Regions from separate parts of the Streptomyces sp. NPDC029466 genome, predicted to be linked through region 2. Evidence: predicted binding sites of a transcription regulator. Region 2 holds the regulator's gene; the other holds the start of a gene.
The links. Region 2 encodes HrcA, which represses chaperone genes, less so after heat shock. Its sites were predicted from a motif close to TTNGCACTCNGNNNNNCNGAGTGCNAA; they were not measured.
Positions count from the first base shown of each region.

Region 1 (11,879 bases), on a different contig from region 2:
CGGGACTGCATCGCGCCCAGCGAACCCATGCCGCGGTACGACTTGAACTGCTTGCCGTTGATGAAGACCATCTCGCCGGGCGACTCCTCGCAGCCGGCCAGCAGCGAGCCCAGCATCACCGTGTCGGCACCGGCCGCGATGGCCTTGGCGATGTCACCGGAGAACTGGAGACCGCCGTCACCGATCAGCGGCACACCCGCGGCGTTCGCGGCCTGCGCGGCCTCGTAGATCGCGGTGACCTGCGGAACGCCGACACCGGCGACGACGCGGGTGGTGCAGATGGAGCCGGGGCCGACACCGACCTTGATGCCGTCGGCGCCCGCGTCGATCAGCGCCTGGGCACCATCGCGGGTGGCGACATTGCCGCCGACGACATCGACGCTGATGTTGGACTTGACCTTGGCGATCATGTCGAGGATGCCGCGGCTGTGGCCGTGCGCGCTGTCGATGACGAGGAAGTCGGCACCGGCCTCGACCAGCGCCTGCGCCCGCTCGTACGCCTCGCCGCCGACGCCCACCGCGGCACCGACGACCAGCCGGCCCTCGGCGTCCTTGGCGGCGTTCGGGTACTTCTCCGCCTTGACGAAGTCCTTGACGGTGATCAGGCCCTTGAGCACGCCCGCGTCGTCGACCAGCGGCAGCTTCTCGATCTTGTGGCGGCGCAGCAGCTCGATGGCGTCCTCGCCGGAGATGCCGACCTTGCCGGTGACCAGCGGCATCGGCGTCATGACCTCGCGGACCTGACGGCTGCGGTCCATCTCGAAGGCCATGTCGCGGTTGGTCACGATGCCCAGCAGCTTGCCCGCGGCGTCCGTCACCGGCACACCGCTGATGCGGAACTTGGCACAGAGCGCGTCGGCGTCGGCGAGCGAGGCGTCCGGGCGGACCGTGATCGGGTCGGTGACCATGCCGGACTCGGAGCGCTTGACCAGGTCGACCTGGTTGGCCTGGTCCTCGATGGACAGATTGCGGTGGAGCACACCCGCGCCGCCCTGCCGCGCCATGGCGATGGCCATCCGCGCCTCGGTGACCTTGTCCATCGCCGCGGACAGCAGCGGGATGTTCACCGTGACGTTGCGCGAGACCCGGGACGCGGTGCTCACCGCGTTGGGCAGCACCTCCGACGCACCGGGCAGCAGCAGCACGTCGTCGTATGTCAGCCCGAGCATGGCGAATTTGGCGGGCATACCGTCGACGTTGTCACTCATGACACCTTCCCCAATGCTCTTGCCTCAGCGCGGACTCCCATGCTAACGGCCTAATGGGGTGGCCCATTCCACGAGCGATGAGGGCCTCGTCACTTGTGCTTTTCTACGGCGGCAGCCGGCCGCTTCCGACCGGGAACCGCTACTGCTCGGCCAGCGCCCGCAGCCTGCTCAGCGCACGGTGCTGAGCCACCCGCACCGCACCGGGCGACATCCCCAGCATCTGCCCGGTCTCCTCGGCCGTCAGCCCGACGGCGACCCGCAGCAGTACCAGCTCACGCTGGTTCTCCGGAAGATTCGCCAGCAGCTTCTTGGCCCACTCGGCGTCGCTGCTCAGCAGCGCCCGCTCCTCGGGGCCGAGGGAGTCGTCCGGCTGCTCGGGCATCTCGTCGGACGGCACGGCGGTGCTGCCCGGATGCCGCATGGCGGCCCGCTGGAGATCGGCGACCTTGTGGCCGGCGATCGCGAAGACGAACGCCTCGAAGGGCTTGCCGGTGTCGCGGTAGCGCGGCAGCGCACAGAGCACCGCGACACACACTTCCTGCGCCAGATCCTCGACGAAGTGCCGGGCATCACCCGGCAGCCGCGACAGCCGGGTACGGCAGTAGCGCAGGGCGAGGGGGTGCACATGGGCCAGCAGATCGTGGGTGGCCCGCTGGTCCCCCTCTACGGCGCGTGCGACGAGATCGCCGATTTCCTGCTTCCCGTCATCGCGCATCGGACCATGGTGCCTTGGCGCCGCGCGATCCGCGGCATCAGGTCCGCACTTGTGCACTGAAGCGTTATGAGCGGCAGGTGCGCCGGCTGATGTCATGTCCTGCGCCCTCCCCTCGTGCCCGACCGGCCCGTCCCCGAGGAACTCCATACTCCCAAGGATGCGGCACCGCGCGGCGAATCGGACCGCCGTCGTACGCCGACGGTCGCGGGGCGCTCTGCCGCCCCGCCCGCCACACGGCGGGCGGGGATCTTCACTCCCCCGCTTCGCTGCACGTCACAACGCCTTAGCGGACCAGTCCCCAGCGGAAGCCCAGGGCCACCGCATGCGCCCGGTCCGAGGCGCCGAGTTTCTTGAAGAGACGCCGGGCGTGGGTCTTGACCGTGTCCTCCGAGAGAAACAGCTCACGGCCGATCTCGGCGTTGGAACGGCCGTGACTCATGCCCTCCAGCACCTGGATCTCCCGCGCGGTGAGCGTCGGCGCGGCGCCCATCTCGGCGGACCGCAGCCGGCGCGGGGCGAGCCGCCACGTCGGATCCGCGAGCGCCTGGGTCACCGTCGCCCGCAGCTCGGCGCGCGAGGCGTCCTTGTGCAGATAGCCGCGGGCACCGGCGGCGACCGCGAGCGCGACCCCGTCCAGATCCTCGGCCACCGTGAGCATGATGATCCGGGCGCCCGGGTCCGCCGACAGCAGCCGGCGCACGGTCTCGACACCGCCGAGCCCGGGCATCCGTACGTCCATCAAAATCAGATCCGAACGATCGGCACCCCAGCGGCGGAGGACTTCCTCGCCGTTGGCCGCGGTCGTCACGCGCTCGACGCCGGGCACGGTCGCAACCGCCCGACGGAGCGCCTCTCGGGCAAGCGGGGAGTCGTCGCAGACGAGGACGGATGTCATGACCGCCCTCCGCAGCTGATGCGCGTCACCTTGAGCCTCCAGGCTGGTACGTATCGTCACCTGTGCGATTGACGGCCCTCGGACATTTGCCCGGGGTCTACCTCTGCCAACCGCCTCCGCACTCTCAACGACGGTCACTCGAAAGAGTTACGGCTTCGGCGACCGAGTTCAGCACGCTCCGTGAGGAGCCGGATACGCAGACGACTCAATGGGCGACCGGCATCCGCGCGTGCACCCTATGCCCTATTTGGCTCTCTTTCTTCCATTTTCGTGGTGACTATGACTAGATTCGCAATGAGTCATATTTACATCTACTTCGACAGTAGATGTACCGTCGTGAGCACCGAGCCCGAATCAGCATCGCTTCGAGGGGACAAGCAATGGCAGATTTCTCCCGCCTCCCGGGCCCGAACGCAGACCTCTGGGACTGGCAGCTGCTGGCTGCCTGCCGTGGCGTGGACAGCTCGCTGTTCTTCCATCCCGAAGGTGAGCGCGGAGCGGCCCGCAGCGCGCGTGAGACATCGGCGAAGGAGGTCTGTATGCGCTGCCCGGTACGGGCCGAGTGCGCGGCGCATGCACTGGCCGTTCGTGAGCCCTACGGGGTGTGGGGCGGACTGACGGAGGACGAGCGCGAGGAACTCATGGGCCGGGCCCGGCACCGGCTGGTCCCCGCCTCTTCCATGACCGGCCACCCGGGCGCCTCCGGCGCCTGACACCCCGGGAGCGGACCGCTCCTGAAGAAACGTTCCTGCGTGGCACCGAAGCCGAAGGCCCCGGGCCGTCAGCGCCCCGCGGCGTCCACCAGCTTGTCGAGCGTCGCCTCGACGGCGGGGACCTGCGCCAGATCCGGCAGGGTGAGCGCGACGATCTCGCGATGGACGGCAGGCTCCAGACGTACCGCCGTAGCCCCCTTGGGACGCACCGACGCGAGGGTCAGCTCGGGCAGCGCGGCGACTCCCAGACCGGCCCCGACCAGGCCGATGACCGCCGGATAGTCGTCCGTCGCGAAGTCGATCCGCGGGGTGAAGCCCGCGCTCTCACAGACCTCCACGAGATGCCTGCGGCAGCGGGGACAGCCCGCGATCCACGGTTCGTCGGCCAGCTCGGCGAAGCGCGCGACGCCCTCCTTCGCCAGCCGGTGGCCGGCCGGCACCAGTCCGACCAGCCGGTCCGCCAGGATCGGGCGCACCACCAGGTCGTCCCACTCCGCCCCCGCCGCCGGGTCCGCACCGCGCACCTCGGGGTAGCGGAAGGCCAGTGCGATCTCGCAGTCACCGTTGCGCAGCATCTCGATCGAGCGCGGCGGCTCGGCCTCGACCAGCGAGACCCGGGTACCGGGATGCGCGGCGCGCATCGTCGCCAGGGCCGTCGGCACCAGCGTCGAGCTGCCGGAGGGGAACGACACCAGCCGCACCCGTCCCGCGCGCAGGCCCGCGATGGCGGCGATCTCCTCCTCGGCGGCGGTGAGCCCGGCCAGGATGCCGACGGCGTGCCGGACGAGCGCCTCACCCGCCTGGGTCAGCCGCATCTCGCGGCCCGCGCGGACCAGCAGCGGGGTGCCGGCGGACTGTTCCAGCGCCTTCATCTGCTGGCTGACGGCCGGCTGGGTGCAGCCCAGTTCGCGCGCGGCGGCCGAGAACGAGCCGGTCCTGGCGACGGCGCGCAGCACACGGAGGTGACGGGCCTCGATCATATTTCGAGCATAAGCGCCGCTTGGACCGATCAGGAAAAATTGCGTCATTGCTTTTGGGGCACACGGCTAGCGTGGATCAGCGGCGCCTACGAGCTGGGGCGACGCCGGCGGAAGGCCGGTCCCCGAGCACGCCGCACGACCGAGCAACGGAGCACCGTATGAAGCTGCTGAGCGTGAACCTGGGGCGGCCGACCCCGTGCCGGCACACCACTGCGGAGGGCGGTACGGGCATCGACAAGCGGCCCGTGGACGGGACGGTGGCGGTGGCCGCGCCCGGTCCCAAGGGCGTCGGCGGCAGCGGGCTGGCCGGTGACGCGGTGGTCGACCTGCGCCATCACGGCGGCGACGACCAGGCCGTTTACGCCTACGCCCGGGAGGATCTGGACGACTGGCAGCGGGAGCTGGGGCGCGAGCTGGCCAATGGGGTCTTCGGCGAGAACCTCACCACGTCGGGCGTCGAGGTCACCGGCGCCCGTATCGGCGAGCACTGGCGGGTGGGTCCGCGGCTGCTGCTGGAGGTGACCTCACCGCGGATTCCGTGCCGGACGTTCCATGCGTGGCTCGGCGAGCGCGGCTGGATCAGGCGGTTCACCCAGGCCGCGGTGCCCGGTGCGTACCTGCGGGTGATCGAGCCGGGCGAGATCCGCGCCGGGGACGCCGTCGAGGTGGTGCACCGGCCGGATCACGAGGTGACGATCGAGATGGTGTTCCGGGCCCTGACGACCCGGCGGGAGCTGCTGCCGCGGCTGCTGGAGGCGGGTGCGGCACTGCCGGAGGAGGCCCGGCAGAAGGCGCGGAAGTATGCGGAGCGGGCGGCGGGTTGAGCGGTTCCGCCGGGCGCGGGGCGGCGGGGCCCGGAGCGGGCGGCGGAGGATCTGCCTCCGGTGGGCCGTGGGGCGGCCGCGCCACCGGGGGTTGGGGCTCGGGCGCCGTGCCCGGGGCGGATAGCGTGCCCGCATGACGACTGCATTGATCACGGGAGCGACGGCGGGCATCGGGGCGGCGTTCGCCCGGCGGCTCGCGAGCGACGGCCACAGCGTGGTGCTGGTGGCCCGCAACGAGAAGCGACTGCGCGAGCAGGCCACCGAGTTGCACGACCGGCACGGCATCGAGGCGGAGGTGCTGAGCGCCGACCTGGCCACCGAGGAGGGCATCGCAGCCGTCGAGGCCCGGCTCTCGGACCCCAAGCACCCGGTGGACCTGCTGGTGAACAACGCCGGTTTCGGCAACAAGGGCGAGTACCTCGAGGTCTCGATGGCCGACGAGCTGACGATGCTCAAGGTGCACTGTGAGGCGGTGCTGCGGCTGACCACGGCCGGGGTGCGCGGGATGCGGGACCGGCGGCGCGGCGCGGTGGTCAATGTGGCGTCGGTGGCGGCGTTCGTACCGCGGGGCACCTACGGCGCGAGCAAGGCCTGGGTCGTGCAGTTCACCCAGGGTGCGGCGCGCGATCTGGCGGGCAGCGGCGTGCGGTTGATGGCGCTGTGCCCGGGGTTCGTACGGACCGAGTTCCACGAGCGGGCCGGGATGGGGACGGAGAACATCCCCGGGTGGATGTGGCTGGACGCCGACAAGCTGGTCGACGCCGCGATGAAGGACCTGACGCGGGGGAAGTCGCTGTCCATTCCGGATCCGCGGTACAAGGCGCTGATGGGCGCGGTGAAGCTGGCGCCCCGTGGCGTGCTGGGGGGACTGACGTCCCGTACCGGCCGTAAATACGGGCCCCGCTGACACCGGGTCAGTCGGCCCGTTGCCGAGGGCGGGGCCGGGGTGGTGCCATGGCCGTGGCGCGCGGGGCGGGGCGGTGGGGTGCGGGGACGGAGCATCCACGGGCCCCTCCCCCCGCGGAACGCCACAGGACGCACAACGACGCGAACCGGCCGGCGACGCGCGACGCGGGAAAAGCGAGGCGCGACGGCGGACGACCGCGAAGGAGGTCCGTTCAGCACTATGCACCCCACCTCTGACAGTCCCCCAGGACCTGCGGAAACGCCACCGGTCCGGCCCGGCCTGCTGCTGTCGATGGGGCCGGGCGTGGCCGGCCGGCTCCTCGGCGCCCGCCACCACACCCGCCTCGCGGCCCTGGCCCGTACGGACCCGCATCTGATCGCCCACGATCTGGCCGACCCCACCCCCGAGGTCGCCGCCGCCCTCGCCGGCGCCGAGGTGCTGCTCACCTGCTGGGGCGCGCCGCCCCTCACCGACCGGGTGCTGGCCGCGGCCCCCCGGCTGCGGGCCGTCGTGCACGCCGCCGGATCGGTCAAGCACCACCTCACCGACGCCTGCTGGGACCGCGGCATCGCCGTCAGTTCGGCCGCCGCCGCCAACGCCCTCCCGGTCGCCGAATACACCCTCGCCGCGATCCTCTTCGCCAACAAGCGCGTCCTGCACTCCGCCCACCGCTACCGCGGTCTGCGCGCGCCGCACGCCTGGCCGGACGAACTCGCCGGAGCCGGCAACTACCGCCGCACCGTCGGCGTCATCGGCGCCTCCCGCATCGGTCGCCGCGTCATCGAACTGCTGCGCCCGTTCGACCTGCGCGTTGTGCTGTACGACCCGTATGTGGAGGCCGCCGAGGCCACCCGGCTCGGCGCGGCCCCGGTTCCGCTCGACGCGCTCTGCGCCGACAGCGACATCGTCACCGTGCACGCCCCGCAGCTGCCCGCCACCCGCCATCTGCTCGGCGCCCGGCAGCTGGCCCTGATGCCGGACGGCGCGACCCTGATCAACACCGCCCGCGGCTCGCTGGTCGACGAGGCGGCCCTGCTGCCCGAGCTGGTCACCGGCCGGCTGCATGCCGTCCTCGACGTCACCGAGCCCGAACTCCCGCGCCCCGGTTCGCCGTTGTACGACCTGCCGAACGTGCTGCTGACACCGCATGTGGCGGGTTCGCTGGGCACCGAGCTCCACCGCCTGGCCGACCACGCCCTCGACGAACTCGAACGCTACGGCCGGGGCCGCCCGTTCCTCACCCCCGTACGGCGGGAGGAGCTGCACCACTCGGCGTGAAGCGTGCAGGCGGCCCGGCCGCGGGGTTTCCGGTGCCCGGCAGGAACCCGGCCGGGCACCGGAAAGCCGAAGACCCGGCCCCCGCTGAGCGGGAACCGGGTCTCGGGTGAAGCAGTCCGCGCGGCGCGTCAGCCGGGGTGACGGCTCACGTCAGTGCGCGACGGCTCGCGTCAGTGCGCGTGGCCGTGACCGTGACCGGCCTCCGGCTCCTCCTCGGCGGGCTTCTCGACGACCAGGGTCTCGGTCGTCAGCAGCAGCGAGGCGATGGACGCGGCGTTCTCCAGGGCGGAGCGGGTGACCTTGACCGGGTCGATGACGCCGGCCTTGACCAGGTCGCCGTACTCGCCGGTGGCGGCGTTGAAGCCGTTGCCCTTGTCCTGCTCGGCGACCTTGGCGGTGATGACGTAGCCCTCGAGGCCGGCGTTCTCCGCGATCCAGCGCAGCGGCTCGACGACGGCGCGGCGGACGACGGCGACACCGGTGGCCTCGTCACCCTCCTTGCCGAGGGAGCCCTCCAGCACCTTGCCGGCGTGGACCAGCGCGGAGCCACCACCGGAGACGATGCCCTCCTCGACCGCGGCGCGGGTCGCGGAGATGGCGTCCTCCAGACGGTGCTTCTTCTCCTTGAGCTCGACCTCGGTGGCCGCACCCACGCGGATGACGCAGACGCCACCGGCGAGCTTGGCGAGGCGCTCCTGGAGCTTCTCGCGGTCCCAGTCCGAGTCGGTGGACTCGATCTCGGCCTTGATCTGGGCCACCCGGCCGGTGACGTCCTCGGCCTTGCCGCCACCGTCGACGATGGTGGTGTCGTCCTTGGTGACGGTCACCCGGCGGGCGGTGCCGAGCACGTCCAGACCGGCCTGGTCGAGCTTGAGGCCGACCTCCTCGGCGATGACGGTGGCACCGGTGAGGGTGGCCATGTCGCCGAGCATCGCCTTGCGGCGGTCACCGAAGCCGGGGGCCTTGACGGCCACGGCGTTGAAGGTGCCACGGATCTTGTTCACGACCAGGGTCGACAGGGCCTCGCCCTCGACGTCCTCGGCGATGATCAGCAGCGGCTTGGAGGCACCGGCCTGGATGACCTTCTCCAGCAGCGGCAGCAGGTCCTGGATCGAGGAGATCTTGCCCTGGTGGATCAGGATGTACGGGTCCTCCAGGACGGCCTCCATCCGCTCCTGGTCGGTGACCATGTACGGCGAGAGGTAGCCCTTGTCGAAGGCCATGCCCTCGGTGAAGTCCAGCTCCAGACCGAAGGTGTTGGACTCCTCGACGGTGATGACACCGTCCTTGCCGACCTTGTCCATCGCCTCGGCGATGAGCTCGCCGACCTGCTTGTCCTGCGCGGACAGACCGGCCACGGCGGCGATGTCGGACTTGTCGTCGATCGGACGGGCGGTGGAGAGAAGCTCGTCGGAGACGGCCTTGACGGCGGCGTCGATGCCCTTCTTCAGGGCGGCGGGGGAGGCGCCGGCGGCGACGTTGCGCAGACCCTCACGGACCAGCGCCTGGGCCAGCACGGTGGCGGTGGTGGTGCCGTCACCCGCGATGTCGTTGGTCTTGGTCGCCACCTCCTTGACGAGCTGGGCGCCCAGGTTCTCGTACGGGTCGTCGACCTCGACCTCACGGGCGATGGTGACACCGTCGTTGGTGATGGTCGGCGCGCCGAACTTCTTGTCGATGACGACGTTGCGGCCCTTGGGGCCGATGGTCACCTTGACGGTGTCGGCAAGCTTGTTGACGCCGCGCTCAAGGGCGCGACGGGCGTCCTCGTCGAACTTCAGGATCTTCGCCATGGGTTGCTTCAAGTCCTCTCATTGCGATCCTCGGCCACGACGTGGGGACCGCTGTCGCTCAAACGAACTGCGCCCCTGCCCCGGGTTGTTTAGACGCGGGAACCAGGGGCGCAGATCACGGCAAAACTGGGTGACTTACTTCTCGACGATCGCGAGCACGTCGCGAGCCGAGAGAACGAGGTAGTCCTCGTTGTTGTACTTCACCTCGGTGCCGCCGTACTTGCTGTAGAGCACGACGTCGCCGACCTTCACGTCGAGCTCGACGCGCTTGCCGTCCTCGACCCGGCCCGGGCCCACGGCCAGGACGACGCCCTCCTGGGGCTTCTCCTTGGCGGTGTCCGGAATGACCAGGCCCGAGGCCGTGGTCTGCTCGGCGTCGAGCGGCTGGACCACGATGCGGTCCTCAAGCGGCTTGATGGCAACCTTGGAGCTGGTGGTCGTCACGATCCGACCTCCCCCTTCGGAGATCTCACGGGGTTAACTGTCTGAGGTGGCGACCAGGTGGATCCGTCGTCGCGGGTGCCGGACCTGCCCGTCGCTGTGTTGGCACTCCCCACTGGAGAGTGCCAACGCCGAGACTATGACGCGGTTAGCACTCGGTCAAGCGGAGTGCCAGCGCGGCGGGGAGCTCTTCCCTCGACGCCGGTTGACCGGCCGTCCGCGGCCCGGGTTGACCGGCGTCCGCAGCCCCGTTTCCCCGGCCGGCCCGGCTTCGGCGATCATGGCCATCTACAGCGGGGGCGGGGCGGGTGACGAGGCAGGCAGCTTCCCGCCAAATCGGACATGCCTTCCCCTTCCCTCGCAACCACGCCCTCGGCTGCCTCGTCTACTTCCTCGACTGACGGGCCGACGAACCGGGCCCGCACCCGGCCGGCCGGCGGCCTCGACAAGATGGCGGAGGAAAAGCCGTGCGTGCACCGACCAGAGTTCCCCGGAAGGCCCGGGTGCCGGAGAGCGATGTCGAGCGCACCATGACGTTCGCCGCGCTCGCCCAGGCCCCGGACCGGCGGAGAACCGAGGCCCGGCTGCTCACCCTCGTCGTCCTGATCACGGTCTTCGGCTACACCTACACCGGCCTGTCGATGGGCGGCCTGCTCCCCGGCGGGCTGGCCGTCTTCACCGCCGCCATGCTGTTCATGACGCTGGTCCCGCATCTGGTCCTGCGCCGCTACGCGCCCCGCGCCGATCCGCTGATCCTGCCGCTGGCGACCCTGCTGACCGGGATCGGCCTGGTGCTGCTGCACCGCCTGGACCTCACCTACGCACAGTCGCCCCGGCTCAAGACGGCCCAGGCTGCCAACGGCCAGCTGCTGTGGACGGTGATCGGGGTGGTGGTCTGCCTCGCCGTCCTGCTGATGCTGCGCGATCACCGCATTCTCCAGCGCTACATCTATCTGACGATGGTGATCGCGCTGGTGCTGCTGATGGCACCGGCCTTCTTCGGCGCCGACATGTACGGCGCCAAGCGCTGGATCCTGCTGGGGCCGCTGTCGTTGCAGCCCGGCGAGTTCGTGAAGATCATGATCTCGGTGTTCTTCGCGGGCTATCTCACCGTCAACCGCGACGCCCTGGCGCTGGCCGGCCGCCGCGTCATGGGCATCCAGCTGCCCCCGGGGCGGCAGCTCGCGCCGATCTTCACGATCTGGGCGATCAGCCTGCTGGTGCTGATCTTCGAACGGGACCTGGGCACCTCGCTGATCTTCTTCGGCGTCTTCGTGATCATGCTCTACATGGCCACCGACCGCACCAGTTGGGTGCTGTGCGGCCTGCTGATGGCCACGGCCGGCGCGGCCGTGGTCGGCTCCCTCGAACCGCATGTCCACGGCCGGGTCACCGCCTGGCTCGACCCGATGCGGGCGTTCACCAAGGCGGGCCGGGCGGAGAACATGTCCGACCAGCTCGCCCAGGCCCTGTTCAGCTTCGGCAGCGGCGGCATCAGCGGCAGCGGCCTCGGCCAGGGCCACCCCGAGCAGATCGGCTTCGCCGGCAACAGCGACTTCATCCTCACCACCGTCGGCGAGGAGCTGGGCCTGGCCGGCGTGATGGCCGTGATCATGCTCTACGTCCTGCTGGCCCAGCGCGGCCTCCGGGTCGGCCTGAGCGCCCGCGACCCCTTCGGCAAACTCCTCGCGGCCGGCCTCTCCGGCGCGCTCCTCCTCCAGGTCTTCGTCGTCGCCGGCGGCGTCACCGGCCTCATCCCCCTCACGGGCAAGGCCCTCCCCTTCCTCGCCAAGGGGGGCTCCTCACTGGTCGCCAACTGGCTCATGGTGGCCCTGCTCTTGCGGATCAGCGACCATGCGCAGCGGCGGCGTGAGCCGGTTTGATTTCTTCCCACGTTTTCGGCTTTCCCGCCGTTCCGCTGCGCTTTGCCTCGGCCCCACGTTCTTGGCTGTCCCGCCGTTGCGCCTGCGGCGGGCGGTGCCGCTGCGCGGGGCTGTCGGGTGCGGTGACGGGGGGGGGGGGGGGGGGGGGGGGGGGGGGGGGGGGGGGGGGGGGGGGGGGGGGGGGGGGGGGGGGGGGGGGGGGGAGAGGGGGGGGGGGGGAGGGGGGAGGGGGGGGAGGGGGG
Region 1 covers NZ_JBVHZH010000038.1:15-11,893, reverse strand. Annotated here, with positions in the region: gene guaB (IMP dehydrogenase) at 1-1,208, opposite strand, end outside; gene ACZ4XD_RS26240 (sigma-70 family RNA polymerase sigma factor) at 1,348-1,923, opposite strand; gene ACZ4XD_RS26235 (response regulator transcription factor) at 2,207-2,818, opposite strand; gene ACZ4XD_RS26230 (WhiB family transcriptional regulator) at 3,199-3,531, shown strand; gene ACZ4XD_RS26225 (LysR family transcriptional regulator) at 3,600-4,511, opposite strand; gene ACZ4XD_RS26220 (MOSC domain-containing protein) at 4,670-5,335, shown strand; gene ACZ4XD_RS26215 (SDR family NAD(P)-dependent oxidoreductase) at 5,469-6,242, shown strand; gene ACZ4XD_RS26210 (hydroxyacid dehydrogenase) at 6,462-7,520, shown strand; gene groL (chaperonin GroEL) at 7,691-9,313, opposite strand; gene groES (co-chaperone GroES) at 9,449-9,757, opposite strand; gene ACZ4XD_RS26195 (FtsW/RodA/SpoVE family cell cycle protein) at 10,285-11,637, shown strand.
Region 1: groES (co-chaperone GroES) is a predicted target of HrcA. The motif match lies at 9,903-9,929, and genes of this name have one in related genera.

Region 2 (11,904 bases):
CATCGTCTCGACGGCCAGCTCCCCGCGGTCGCCCTTGGGGAGCGCCTGGACGACGGTGATCGTGGGCCGGGGCGGATCCTCGCTGCGCAGCTCGGTGACCGCAACGGTGAGCCGGTCCTTGCCCTCGACGGCGGCAACCGTGCCGTGGGCGCCGGTGCCGTGACCGTCCGTCAGGACGACCTCCTCGCCGGTCCGCAGCCGGCGTACCGACACCGCGTGTCGGCCCTCGGGACCGTCCAGCGTCAGGGTGCCGCCGGCCCGTACGCCCGCGAGCGATTCGACGAGGAAGACCGGCGCGGTCATGAGGCGGTTCCGTTGGCGGTGCGGTGCAACGCGGCGCGCGCGGCGTCCAGTTCGGCCGCCAGCACCTCCACCAGCTGCCGGGCGGGCAGCTCCCGCGCCAGCCGGTGGCCCTGCCCGGCCCACAGGTTCATGCCCTGGGGGTCGCCGGCCTTGGCGGCGGCCTTGCGCACGGTGGAGGTGAGGTAGTGGACGGCCGGGTAGGCGGCCGGTGCGTACGGGCCGTGCTCGCGCAGGAAGCGGTTCACCAGCCCGCGGGCCGGCCGCCCGGAGAACGCCCGGGTCAACTCCGTATGCGTGAACAGGGGGTTGGTCAGGGCCTGCTTGTGCAGCGGGTTGGCGCCGGACTCCGGGGTGGCGAGGAAGGCGGTGCCCAGTTGCGCCATGGTCGCCCCGGCGGCCAGCACCGCCGCGATCTGCGACCCGCGCATCAGCCCGCCCGCGGCGATCATCGGAATCTGCACGGCCTCCCGGACCTGGCCGAGCGCCGCGAGCAGCCCCAGCCCCGCGCCGGTCCCGTCCGCGTGCGGATCGTCCCGGTGGGTTCCCTGGTGGCCGCCGGCCTCCACGCCCTGCACACACACCGCGTCCGCACCCGACCACTGCGCGGCCTGTGCCTCGGCGGCGGTGGTGACCGTCACGACGGTGTACGTGCCGACCTTGGCGAACGCGTCGAGGACGGCACGCGAGGGGCAGCCGAAGGTGAAGGACACCACCGGCACCGGGTCCTCGCGCAGTATCGCGAGCTTGGCCTCGTAGCCGTCGTCGATGGGCCCGTCGGTGTCACCGAGTTCGGTCTCGTACCAGGTGGCCTCGCCGGCGAGCTGTTCGCGGTAGACCTCGACGACGGAGCCGTCGGCCAGGGAGGGCTGCGGCATGAAGAGGTTGACGCCGAAGGGCCGGTCGGTCAGCGACCGCAGCTGTTTGATCTCCTGGTACATACCGTCGGCGGTTTTGTAGCCGGCGGCGAGGAAGCCGAGACCGCCGGCCTCGCAGACGGCGGCGGCGAGCTCGGGTCCGGAGCCGCCTCCCGCCATCGGGGCCTGCACGATCGGGTAGCGGCAGAGATCGGTCGGTGCGCTGGGCATGAGCACATCGTGTCACGCCCACCGCACCGCCCCGAACGGGGGCGGTGGCTGCCACGCGGGCCCGGGGAACCTCCGCGGACCCCGGGCCGACCTGGGCTATCGCCCGTTGAACGCGTCCTTCAGCCGCGAGAAGAGACCCTGCTGCCCCGGCTGGAACTGCCCCGTGGGCCGCTCCTCACCGCGCAGCTTGGCCAGCCGCCGCAGCGCCTCCTCCTGCTCGGGTTCGAGCTTGGTGGGCGTCTGCACCTCGACATGGACGATGAGGTCGCCGCGGCCGCCGCCGCGCAGATGGGTCACCCCGCGCTGGTGCAGCGGGATCGACTGGCCGGACTGGGTACCGGGCCGGACATCGATCTCCTCGACCCCGTCCAGCGTCTCCAGCGGGCACTTCGTGCCCAGCGCCGCCGCCGTCATCGGGATGGTGACCGTGCAGTGCAGATCGTCGCCGCGCCGCTGGAAGACCGGGTGCGGCAGCTCGTGGATCTCCACGTAGAGATCACCGGCGGGGCCGCCGCCGGGGCCGACCTCGCCCTCGCCCGCGAGCTGGATGCGGGTGCCGTTGTCGACACCGGCGGGGATCTTGACGGTCAGGGTGCGGCGGGAGCGGATCCGCCCGTCGCCCGCGCACTCATGGCACGGCGTGGGGACGACCGTGCCGAAGCCCTGGCACTGCGGGCACGGCCGCGAGGTCATGACCTGGCCCAGGAACGACCGGGTGACCTGCGAGACCTCACCGCGGCCGCGGCACATGTCACAGGTCTGCGCCGAGGTACCCGGCGCCGCGCCCTCGCCGCTGCACGTCGTACAGACGACGGCGGTGTCGACCTGGATGTCCTTGGTCGTACCGAAGGCCGCCTCGGTCAGCTCGACGTCGAGCCGGATCATGGCGTCCTGGCCGCGGCGGGTGCGCGAGCGCGGCCCGCGCTGCGACGCGGTGCCGAAGAACGCGTCCATGATGTCGGAGAAGTTGCCGAAGCCCGCGCCGAAGCCGCCCGCGCCCTGGCCGCCGCCCGCCTGCGACAGGGGGTCCCCGCCGAGGTCGTAGACCTGCTTCTTCTGCGGGTCCGAGAGCACCTCGTAAGCGGCGTTGATCTCCTTGAACCGCTCCTGGGTCTTCGGATCCGGGTTCACGTCCGGGTGCAGCTCACGCGCCAGCCGACGGAAGGCCTTCTTGATCTGGTCCTGCGAGGCGTCGCGTCCGATACCGAGGACCGAGTAGTAATCCGTGGCCACTTACGACTCCGCGAGGATTTGTCCGACGTAACGTGCCACTGCGCGTACCGCTCCCATCGTTCCGGGGTAGTCCATGCGGGTCGGTCCGACCACGCCGAGTTTGGCGACTGCCTCGTCGCCCGAACCGTAGCCGACCGTGACGACCGATGTGGACGCCAGGCCTTCATGGGCATTCTCATGCCCGATACGTACGGTCATGCCCGAGTCCTTGGCCTCGCCGAGAAGCTTGAGCATCACCACATGCTCCTCAAGGGCCTCCAGCACCGGCCGGATGGTCAGGGGGAAATCGTGCCCGAAGCGCGTGAGATTGGCGGTGCCGCCGATCATCAGCCGCTCTTCGGTCTCCTCCACCAGAGTTTCCAGCAACACCGACAGCACTGTCGAGACCGTACTGCGGTCGTCCTGCTCGAAGGACTCCGGGAGATCCTGCACCAACTGCGGCACATCCGCGAACCGGCGCCCCACGACCCGGCTGTTGAGCCGGGCCCGAAGATCCGCCAGCGAGGTCTCGCCGAACGGTGCCTGGCAGTCGATCAGCCGCTGCTCGACCCGCCCGGTGTCCGTGATCAGCACCAGCATCAGCCGGGCCGGGGCCAGGGCCAGCAGCTCGACGTGCCGGACCGTGGACCGGGTCAGGGACGGGTACTGCACGACGGCGACCTGCCGGGTCAGCTGCGCCAGCAGCCGGACCGTGCGGCCCACCACGTCATCGAGATCGACGGCGCCGTCCAGGAAGTTCTGGATCGCCCGCCGCTCCGGGCTGGACAGCGGCTTCACACCGGCCAGCTTGTCGACGAACAGGCGGTAGCCCTTGTCGGTCGGGATGCGCCCGGCACTCGTGTGCGGCTGGGCGATGAAACCCTCGTCCTCCAGGGCGGCCATGTCGTTGCGGACGGTGGCCGGGGAGACGCCGAGCTGATGGCGTTCGGTCAGGGCCTTGGAGCCGACCGGCTCCTCCGTCCCGACATAGTCCTGGACGATGGCGCGCAGCACTTCGAGCCTGCGTTCACTGAGCATCCCGCGCACCTCCAGTCCGGCCGTCCGCCGTCTCGACTCTCCTGGCACTCACACGGGCCGAGTGCCAGACCTTGAGCCAGTGTACGGCCGAGTAGCACGGACACGGCAAGGGCGGCCGCACACAGCACCCGCCCGGTGACCGTGTTCGGTCGATCTGTCGGGCAACGCTATCGCGATGGCGCTAGCGTCTCGGTATGCACACGTCTTGGGAAGAGGCCGGTTGGGAACAGCTGGGTGACGGTGTCGCCAGACGCCGGATGCCGGGCTGGGACGAGACGATCGGCGTGATCGCGGGCACCACCGGCGTCATGATCGTCGACACCGGCGCGACCCTGCGCGACGGGGCGGATCTGCGGCGCGCGATCCGCGGTGTGCTGGGCCGGAACGTGACGCATATCGCGCTCACCCACCCGCATTTCGATCATGTGCTGGGCACGGCTGCCTTCGCGGGCGTCGAGGTCTTCGGCGCGGCCGGACTGGGCGAGCTGCTGCGCCGCGGCAAGGACGCGCTGCGGCACGACGCGATACGGCACGGCGTCGACCGTGACGCGGCCGCCGAGGCCGCCGATCTGCTGGTCGCCCCGCACCACCACGTCCACGACCAGCTGACCGTCGAGCTCGGCGACCGGCAGGTGCTGCTCGCCAATGTCGGCCCCGGCCACACGGCGCACGATCTCGCGGTCCTGGTACCGGGCCGGGGCGGGTCCCCGGAGATCGTCTTCTGCGGCGATCTGGTCGAGGAGTCCGGCGAACCCCAGGCGGGCCCGGACGCGCTGCCGCGGCGGTGGCCCGGCGCACTGGACCGGCTGCTGGCCCTCGGCGGCGAGGACGCGCGGTATGTGCCCGGCCACGGCGCCGTGGTGGACGCCGGTTTCGTCCGCGCCCAGCGTGCCGCCCTCGCCGCCCGCTTCGGCGTCGCCCCCTCCTGACCCCCGCTCGCTCACCCACGGACAGGCCCCAATGCAGAGCAAGCGCTACAGCCCCGACCTCACCCCGCCCTGACTGCATCCCCCGGGGGCGACCCCCGGACCCCCGGCCGAAACACCGACCACCCGCAGAGAACAGGCCCCACTCGATGCAGAACAGGCACTACAGCCCCGACCTCACCCCGCCCTGGAAGAAGCAGCGCACGGCGCCCGAGGTCCCCGCCGAACCCGATCTGGTCGTCGAGGAGGTCACCTCGGGCTTCTGCGGCGCGGTGATCCGCTGCGAGAAGACGGCGCAAGGCCCGACGATCACCCTGGAGGACCGCTTCGGCAAGCACCGCGTCTTTCCCATGGAGCCGCGCGGCTTCCTCCTGGAGGGCAGGGTGGTCACGCTCGTACGCCCCCAGAGCGGGCCGGCCGCCACCACTCCGGCGCGTACGGCGTCCGGGTCGCTGGCCGTCCCCGGCGCCCGCGCACGGGTCGCCCGCGCCGGGCGCATCTATGTGGAGGGCCGGCACGACGCCGAGCTGGTGGAACGAGTCTGGGGCGACGACCTGCGCATCGAGGGCGTCGTCGTGGAGTACCTGGAGGGCATCGACGACCTGCCCGCGATCGTCCGCGGCTTCTCCCCCGGCCCGGACGCCCGCCTCGGCGTCCTCGTCGACCATCTCGTACCCGGCTCGAAGGAGTCCCGGATCGCGGCCGGGGTGACCGGTGACCACGCGCTGGTGGTGGGCCACCCGTACATCGACATCTGGGAGGCCGTGAAACCGTCCTCGGTCGGCATCCCGGCCTGGCCGGCCGTCCCGCACGGCCAGGACTGGAAGACGGGCGTCTGCCGGGCACTGGGCTGGCCGGAGAACACCGGCGCCGCCTGGCAGCGGATCCTCTCCTGCGTGCGCTCCTACAAGGACCTGGAGCCGGCGCTGCTGGGGAGGGTGGAGGAGCTGATCGACTTCGTCACGGGCGGCGATGTGGCCTGACCCCGGGAAGCGTCCCGAAGTCGGTGGTGTCCAGCTCGGTGCCGAGCGGCTCCAGCGGCACGGGGTCGCCGAACTCGGTGATCCGCTACACCGTGTAGTCGGCCTCCTCACCGGCGCCGACGGGCTCGGTGAGCAGGACGCAGTGGGCGTCGTACGGGTCGATGATCAAGTACGCGGGGACACCCCCGGCGGCGTAGATGGAGCGCTTCAGGCCGTAGTCGCGGTCCGCGCTGCGCAGGGAGACCACCTCAAGCAACAGCGTCACGTCCGAAGCGGGCACGAGCCATCCGGAACGCCCGCATCGTCCGCGCTCCATCACCACCAGGTCGGGCTGCGGCTTGCTGACCTCCCCCGGGAACGCGAGGTGCTGTGTCGCGAATCCGCGCCAGCGGTCGCGCGGAATCTGGCCGAGCACCTCGCTGACGATCCTGTTGTGGACGATATCCGTTCCGCCGCTCAGCAGGATTTCCCGGCGCAGGAGCTCCGCCCGGAAGCCCTCTGGAGGCTCGAACTCCGCGAAGTACTCCTCGATGCCCTGATCGTGCACTGTGGCCAGCCGCCCAACTATCCCTGTCTGCCGATGTATTGCGGCAGCCTAGGAACGGCGTTGCCCGGCGGACCGGGTCTCGGGGGGAGATCACTCTGCCGAGTGATCAGTCCACCAGATCCCGCACCACCGCATCCGCCAGCAGCCGCCCCCGGAGGGTCAGCACGGCCCGGCCGGCCTCGTACGGCGCCGGCTCCAGCAGGCCGTCGGCCAGGGCGCGCGCCGCCGCCCGCGCCCCCGCCGGGGCCAGGATGTCCAGCGGGCAGCCGTCCGCGAGGCGCAGCTCCAGGAGGATGCGTTCGACACGGCGGTCCTCGGCGGAGAGGAGCTCGCGGCCGGCGCCCGGGGAGCGGCCCTCGCTGAGGGCCTGGGCGTAGGCGCCGGGGTGTTTGACGTTCCACCAGCGGACGCCGCCGACGTGGCTGTGGGCGCCGGGGCCGGCGCCCCACCAGTCGGCGCCGGTCCAGTAGAGCTCGTTGTGGCGGCAGCGGGCGGCGTCGGTGGTGGCCCAGTTGGAGACCTCGTACCAGGTGAAACCGGCCGCGGCGAGGCGTTCGTCGGTGATCAGGTAGCGGTCGGCGTGCACATCGTCGTCGGTCATCGGGACCTCGCCGCGGCGGATCCGGCGGGCCAGCTGGGTGCCCTCCTCGACGATCAGGGCGTAGGCGGAGACATGGTCGGGGCCGGCGCCGATCGCGGCGTCGAGGGAGGCGCGCCAGTCGTCGTCGGTCTCGCCCGGGGTGCCGTAGATCAGATCGAGGTTGACGTGGTCGAAGCCGGCGGCGCGGGCCTCGGCGACACAGGCTTCGGGGCGGCCGGGGGTGTGCGTACGGTCGAGGATCTTCAGGACGTGCTGCCGGGCGCTCTGCATGCCGAAGGAGACGCGGTTGAAGCCGCCCGCGCGCAGTTCGTCGAGGTAGCGGGGGTCGACGGACTCCGGGTTGGCCTCGGTGGTGATCTCCGCGCCGGGCGCGAGGCCGAATTCCTCGCGGATCGCGGCCAACATCCGGGCGAGATCGGCGGCGGGCAGCAGGGTCGGGGTGCCGCCGCCGACGAAGACCGTCTCGACCGGGCGCGGGTCGTCGCCCAGCACCTTGCGGGCCAGCCGGATCTCCTCCACGACGGTGTCGGCGTAGTTGTCCCGGGAGGCCAGGGCGCCGCCGGAACCGCGCAGCTCGCTCGCGGTGTAGGTGTTGAAGTCGCAGTAGCCGCAGCGGGTCGCGCAGTACGGCACATGCAGATAGAAGCCGAGGGGGCGCCCGGCGGCCCCGGCCGCGGTATGACCGGGCAGCGCCCCGTCCTCGGGCATCGGCTCACCATCAGGCAGTGCGGAAGGCATGGGAACCATTGTCCGTCATCGCGGGGCGGTGCCGGTCCGGCGCCGCTGTGCCTCAGGACACCCCGGGTCCCGAGGCCTGGAGGACCAGCAGGGCCAGGTCGTCGTCGGGCGGGGTGGGGCCGAAGGCGTGGACGGTGCGGCGGATGTGGTCCGCGAGGGCGGTGGCGCCCAGGCCGGCGCCCGCGGCGAGGGCGGTGGCGAGGCCGTCCTCGTCGTCGAAGAGCCGCCGCCCCGAGCGCCGCTCGGTCACCCCGTCGGTGACGCACAGAAGCGTTTCCCCCGGGCAGAGGTCGAACGATTCGCTGACGTACGCGGCATCCTCGACCACTCCCAGCAGCATCTGTGGCGCCGCCACGACCCGGACCGCGCCATCCGTGCCCAGGACCAGCGGCAGCGGGTGGCCGGCGCTGGCGAGGGTGCAGCGGGCGCCGCCGGAGCCGCCGGGATACGGGACGATCTCGCCGTAGAGCAGGGACAGGAAGCGGGCCTGTTCGCCCTCCTCACGGATCTCGACCGGCGCCTCCGCCCCGGCGCCGGCCGCCGCCACCGCCGCCGCGACCGCCGCGACCGAGTCCGCGGCCTCCCGCGCCATGGTCTTGTTGAGCCGGTCGAGCACCGCCGCGACCCCGAAACCGTCCCGGGCCAGCAGCCGCAGCACCGGCCGGGCCAGCCCGGTCACCGCCGCCGCCTCCGGGCCGCTGCCGCAGACATCGCCGAGCGCGAAGCACCAGCGGCCGTCCCCGGCGTCGAACAGGTCCCAGAAGTCGCCGCCCGCCCAGGCGCCCTCACGCGGTTCGTAGACCACCGCCGACTCCACCCCGGGCACCCGCGCCCGCCCCCGGGGCAGCAGCCGGCGCTGCAGGACCTGACTGATGCGCTCCTGGCGGCTGTAGGCGCGGGCGGTGGCGACCGCGCGGGCGACTCGGCGGCACAGGTCCTCGATCAGCGCGACCACTTCGTCGGGGAAGTGCGGCAGCCCGCCCCGGCCGAGCAGCAGGGTGCCGAGCCGCCGGCCGCCGGCGACCAGGGGGCAGGCCAGTGCGGCGCCGCCGGGGCCGTAGCCGCCCGGTTCGTACGGCCAGGGCCAGGGCACGATGCCCGGTGCGCCGCCGGACGCGCCGCCGCCCGGAAACTCCGGCGGCTGCTTCTCCAGCGCCGTGCGCAGCGCGTCGATCCGGCTCTCGCTGGTGTGCCAGACGCCGGCGAGCCGCTGCTCGTCGCCGGCCTGGGCGATCCCCCGGCCGGGTGCGCCGCTGTCGCCGTCGTACAGCCACACCGCGCACCACTCGGCGAGCCGGGGCACGATCAACTGGGCGGCGAGCGCGGCGACTTGATCGGCGTCGAGCTGGCCGGAGAGCAGATCGGAGGCCTCAGCGAGGAAGGAGAGGGCGCCGTTGTCGACCCGGCCGCTGCCGGGTTCCGTCCGGGCGGCCCGGCGCGGGGCCGGGGCGAGGAGCTCGGCGGCCCGCAGCTCGCGCTGGAGCAGCTGGTTGTCGAGGGTGAACTCGGACTCCGGCCGGCCCGCGGCCCCCAGGGGCAGCCGGAACCACACGGTCTTCATGGCCCGGCGGTAGGTGACGCCCCAGGATTCGGCGACCGCGCTGATCAGCTGGAGCCCGTGCCCGCCGTTCTCGGACGCGGCGCTCTCCGCACGGGCACGGACCGGCTGGGTGGGGTGGTGGTCGGAGACCTCGATGACGATGCCGGGGCCGGAGGCGTCCTCGGCGCCGGCCCCCGGGGCGGCCGCCGCTTCCCGGCGCGGCGCCTCGTACGGTTCCCGGTCGCGGCGCCGGTACGGCTCCGCTTCCCCCTCCCGCCCGACCTCCGGGTCCAGCCGGCAGCGCAGTTCGACGGTGGTGCCCGCGTGCACGACGGCGTTCGTCACCAACTCGCTGACCAGCAGCACCGCTTCGTCGGCGAGCCGGTCGGTCAGGTTCTCCGCGCCGGTCAGCCGCCGGCCGGCCCAGTCGGCGAAGGTGGCCCGGACGAAGCGCCGGGCGGCGGCAGCGGCCTGCGGATCACCGGGCAGGCTGGCCCGGCGGGAACGGACGCCGGGACCGTCGGCGGCCCCGGCCGCGGGTCCGCCGGGGAACCCGTCCGTCCTCGTCGCGCGCGCCGCCGTGACGTCGTCGTCCCGTGGAGACGAAGTTGTCGTCCTCATTGAGCAACTCCCGACCAGCTCCGCTACAGCGCCGGATGCGCCACCGACAGAGTGACAGAACGAGCGCAGCCATAAGCACTGAGTCACAGAAGTGGGTGGTCGCAGCCATCAATTCGGCTGACGTACCGCGGGAGTTGGCCGACGGGGGCGGAGTGGCGGGCACGGCGGGCACGGGACGGACCTGCCGGCACGGCGGCAGGGCACGGCGGCACGGGGCGGAGCCGACCGGCCCGCCCCGTACCGCCCGTCCCGTACCGCCGGGCCCGTATCGCCGTGCCGTACGGCTACGCCTCGCGCGCCCCCGAGTACATGTCGTCGAGCAGGTCCTTGAACGTCCGCTCCACCACGGGCCGCTTGATCTTGAGGCTCGGGGTCACCTCGCCGTGCTCGATGTCCAGGTCACGCGGCAGCAGCCGGAACTTGCGGATCTGCTGCCAGCGCTGGAGCCCCTCGTTGACCCGCTCGACATAGCCGTCGATCAGCTCCCGGACCTGGTCGGTGGCGACGACCTCGGCGTAGCCCTTGCCGCCCAGGCCGTGCTCCGCCGCCCAGGTCAGGATGGTCGGCTCGTCGAGGGCGATCAGCGCGGTGCAGAAGTTCCGGTTGGCGCCGTGCACCAGCACATTGGAGACGAACGGACAGACCGCCTTGAACTGGCCCTCCACCTCGGCCGGCGCGATGTACTTGCCGCCCGAGGTCTTGATCAGGTCCTTCTTGCGGTCGGTGATCCGCAGATAGCCGTCCGGGGAGAGCTCGCCGATGTCGCCGGTGTGGAACCAGCCGTCCTCCTCCAGGACCTCGGCGGTCTTGTCCGGCAGGCCGTGGTAGCCCTGCATGATGCCGGGGCCGCGCAGCAGGATCTCGCCGTCCTCGGCGATCCGCACCTCGGTGCCGGGCAGCGGCTTGCCGACCGTGCCGGTGCGGTACGCCTCGCCGGGGTTGACGAAGCTGGCGGCGCTGGACTCCGTCAGGCCGTAGCCCTCCAGGATGTGGATGCCGGCGCCGGAGAAGAAGTAGCCGATCTCCGGCGAGAGCGCGGCCGATCCGGAGACCGCGGCGCGCAGCCGGCCGCCGAACGCCTCCCGCAGCTTGGCGTAGACGAGCGCGTCGGCGATCTTGTGCTTGGCGCCGAGTGCGAACGGCACCGAGGCGCTGCCGGTGCGGCGGAAGTTGTCCTGCGAGACCTTGGCGTACTCGCGGGCCACCTCGGCCGCCCACTGGAAGATCTTGTACTTGGCGCCGCCACCCGCGCGGGCCTTGGCCGCGACCCCGTTGTAGACCTTCTCGAAGATCCGCGGCACGGCCGCCATGTACGTGGGCCGGACGACCGGCAGATTGTCGATGATCTTGTCGACCCGGCCGTCCACAGCGATCACCTGGCCGGTCGCGATCTGCCCGGCGGTGAGCACCTTGCCGAAGACGTGCGCCAGCGGCAGCCAGAGGTACTGCACATCGTCCTCATGGACCAGCCCCGTCGACTGGATCGCGCGGGCCATGTACGACCAGCAGTCGTGCGGCAGCCGGACGCCCTTGGGGCGGCCGGTGGTCCCGGAGGTGTAGATGAGCGTCGCCAGCTGGTCGGCCCGCAGCGCGGCCACCCGCTCCTTGACGCACTCCGGGTGCTCCTCCAGATAGGCGGTGCCGCGCTTCTCCAGCTCGGCGAGGGTGAGCACCCAGCCCTCCGGGTCGCCCTCGGCGGGCTCCGCGCCCGTCTCGTCGATGACGACGACATGCGCCAGCTCGGGCAGCTCAGCCCGCCGCTCGCGGGCCTTGGCGAGCTGTCCGGCGTCCTCCGCGATCAGCACCCGGCTGCCGGAGTCGGACAGGATGTACGCGGTCTCCTCGGCGTTGGTGCTGGGGTAGACCGTGGTGGTGGCGGCGCCGGAGCAGAGCACCCCGAGGTCGGCGAGGATCCACTCGACGCGGGTGTTCGAGGCCAGCGCCACCCGCTCCTCGGGACGTACGCCGAGGGCGATGAGCCCGGCGGCCACGGCGTAGACCCGCTCCGCGGCCTGGGCCCAGCTGATCGCCTTCCAGTCGTCCGGCCCCTGGCCCGAGGCCGGGGGGACGGGATGGCGATAGGCCTCGATGTCGGGCGTGGCCGCCACCCGCTCCAGGAAGAGGTGGGCCACCGAGGGCGGCCGGTTTTCGATCAGCGTGTGGGTGTCCGTCACGGCGTCCTCCGGGGCCCGCTTCGTTGCTGGTGACTCGCGAGTAACCTTTGAGCGTGATCAGACTAGAGCGCGATGCGCCGCCACGTAAGGGGCTGCGACCTACTGGTTCACGATGTGACCGGCACGATAGGTGTAC
Region 2 covers NZ_JBVHZH010000041.1:81,369-93,272, reverse strand. Annotated here, with positions in the region: gene ACZ4XD_RS27830 (16S rRNA (uracil(1498)-N(3))-methyltransferase) at 1-303, opposite strand, end outside; gene ACZ4XD_RS27825 (nitronate monooxygenase) at 300-1,388, opposite strand; gene dnaJ (molecular chaperone DnaJ) at 1,485-2,621, opposite strand; gene hrcA (heat-inducible transcriptional repressor HrcA) at 2,622-3,638, opposite strand; gene ACZ4XD_RS27810 (MBL fold metallo-hydrolase) at 3,833-4,567, shown strand; gene ACZ4XD_RS27805 (DUF3097 domain-containing protein) at 4,714-5,547, shown strand; gene ACZ4XD_RS27800 (Uma2 family endonuclease) at 5,633-6,094, opposite strand; gene hemW (radical SAM family heme chaperone HemW) at 6,201-7,433, opposite strand; gene ACZ4XD_RS27790 (SpoIIE family protein phosphatase) at 7,486-9,594, opposite strand; gene ACZ4XD_RS27785 (AMP-dependent synthetase/ligase) at 9,879-11,768, opposite strand.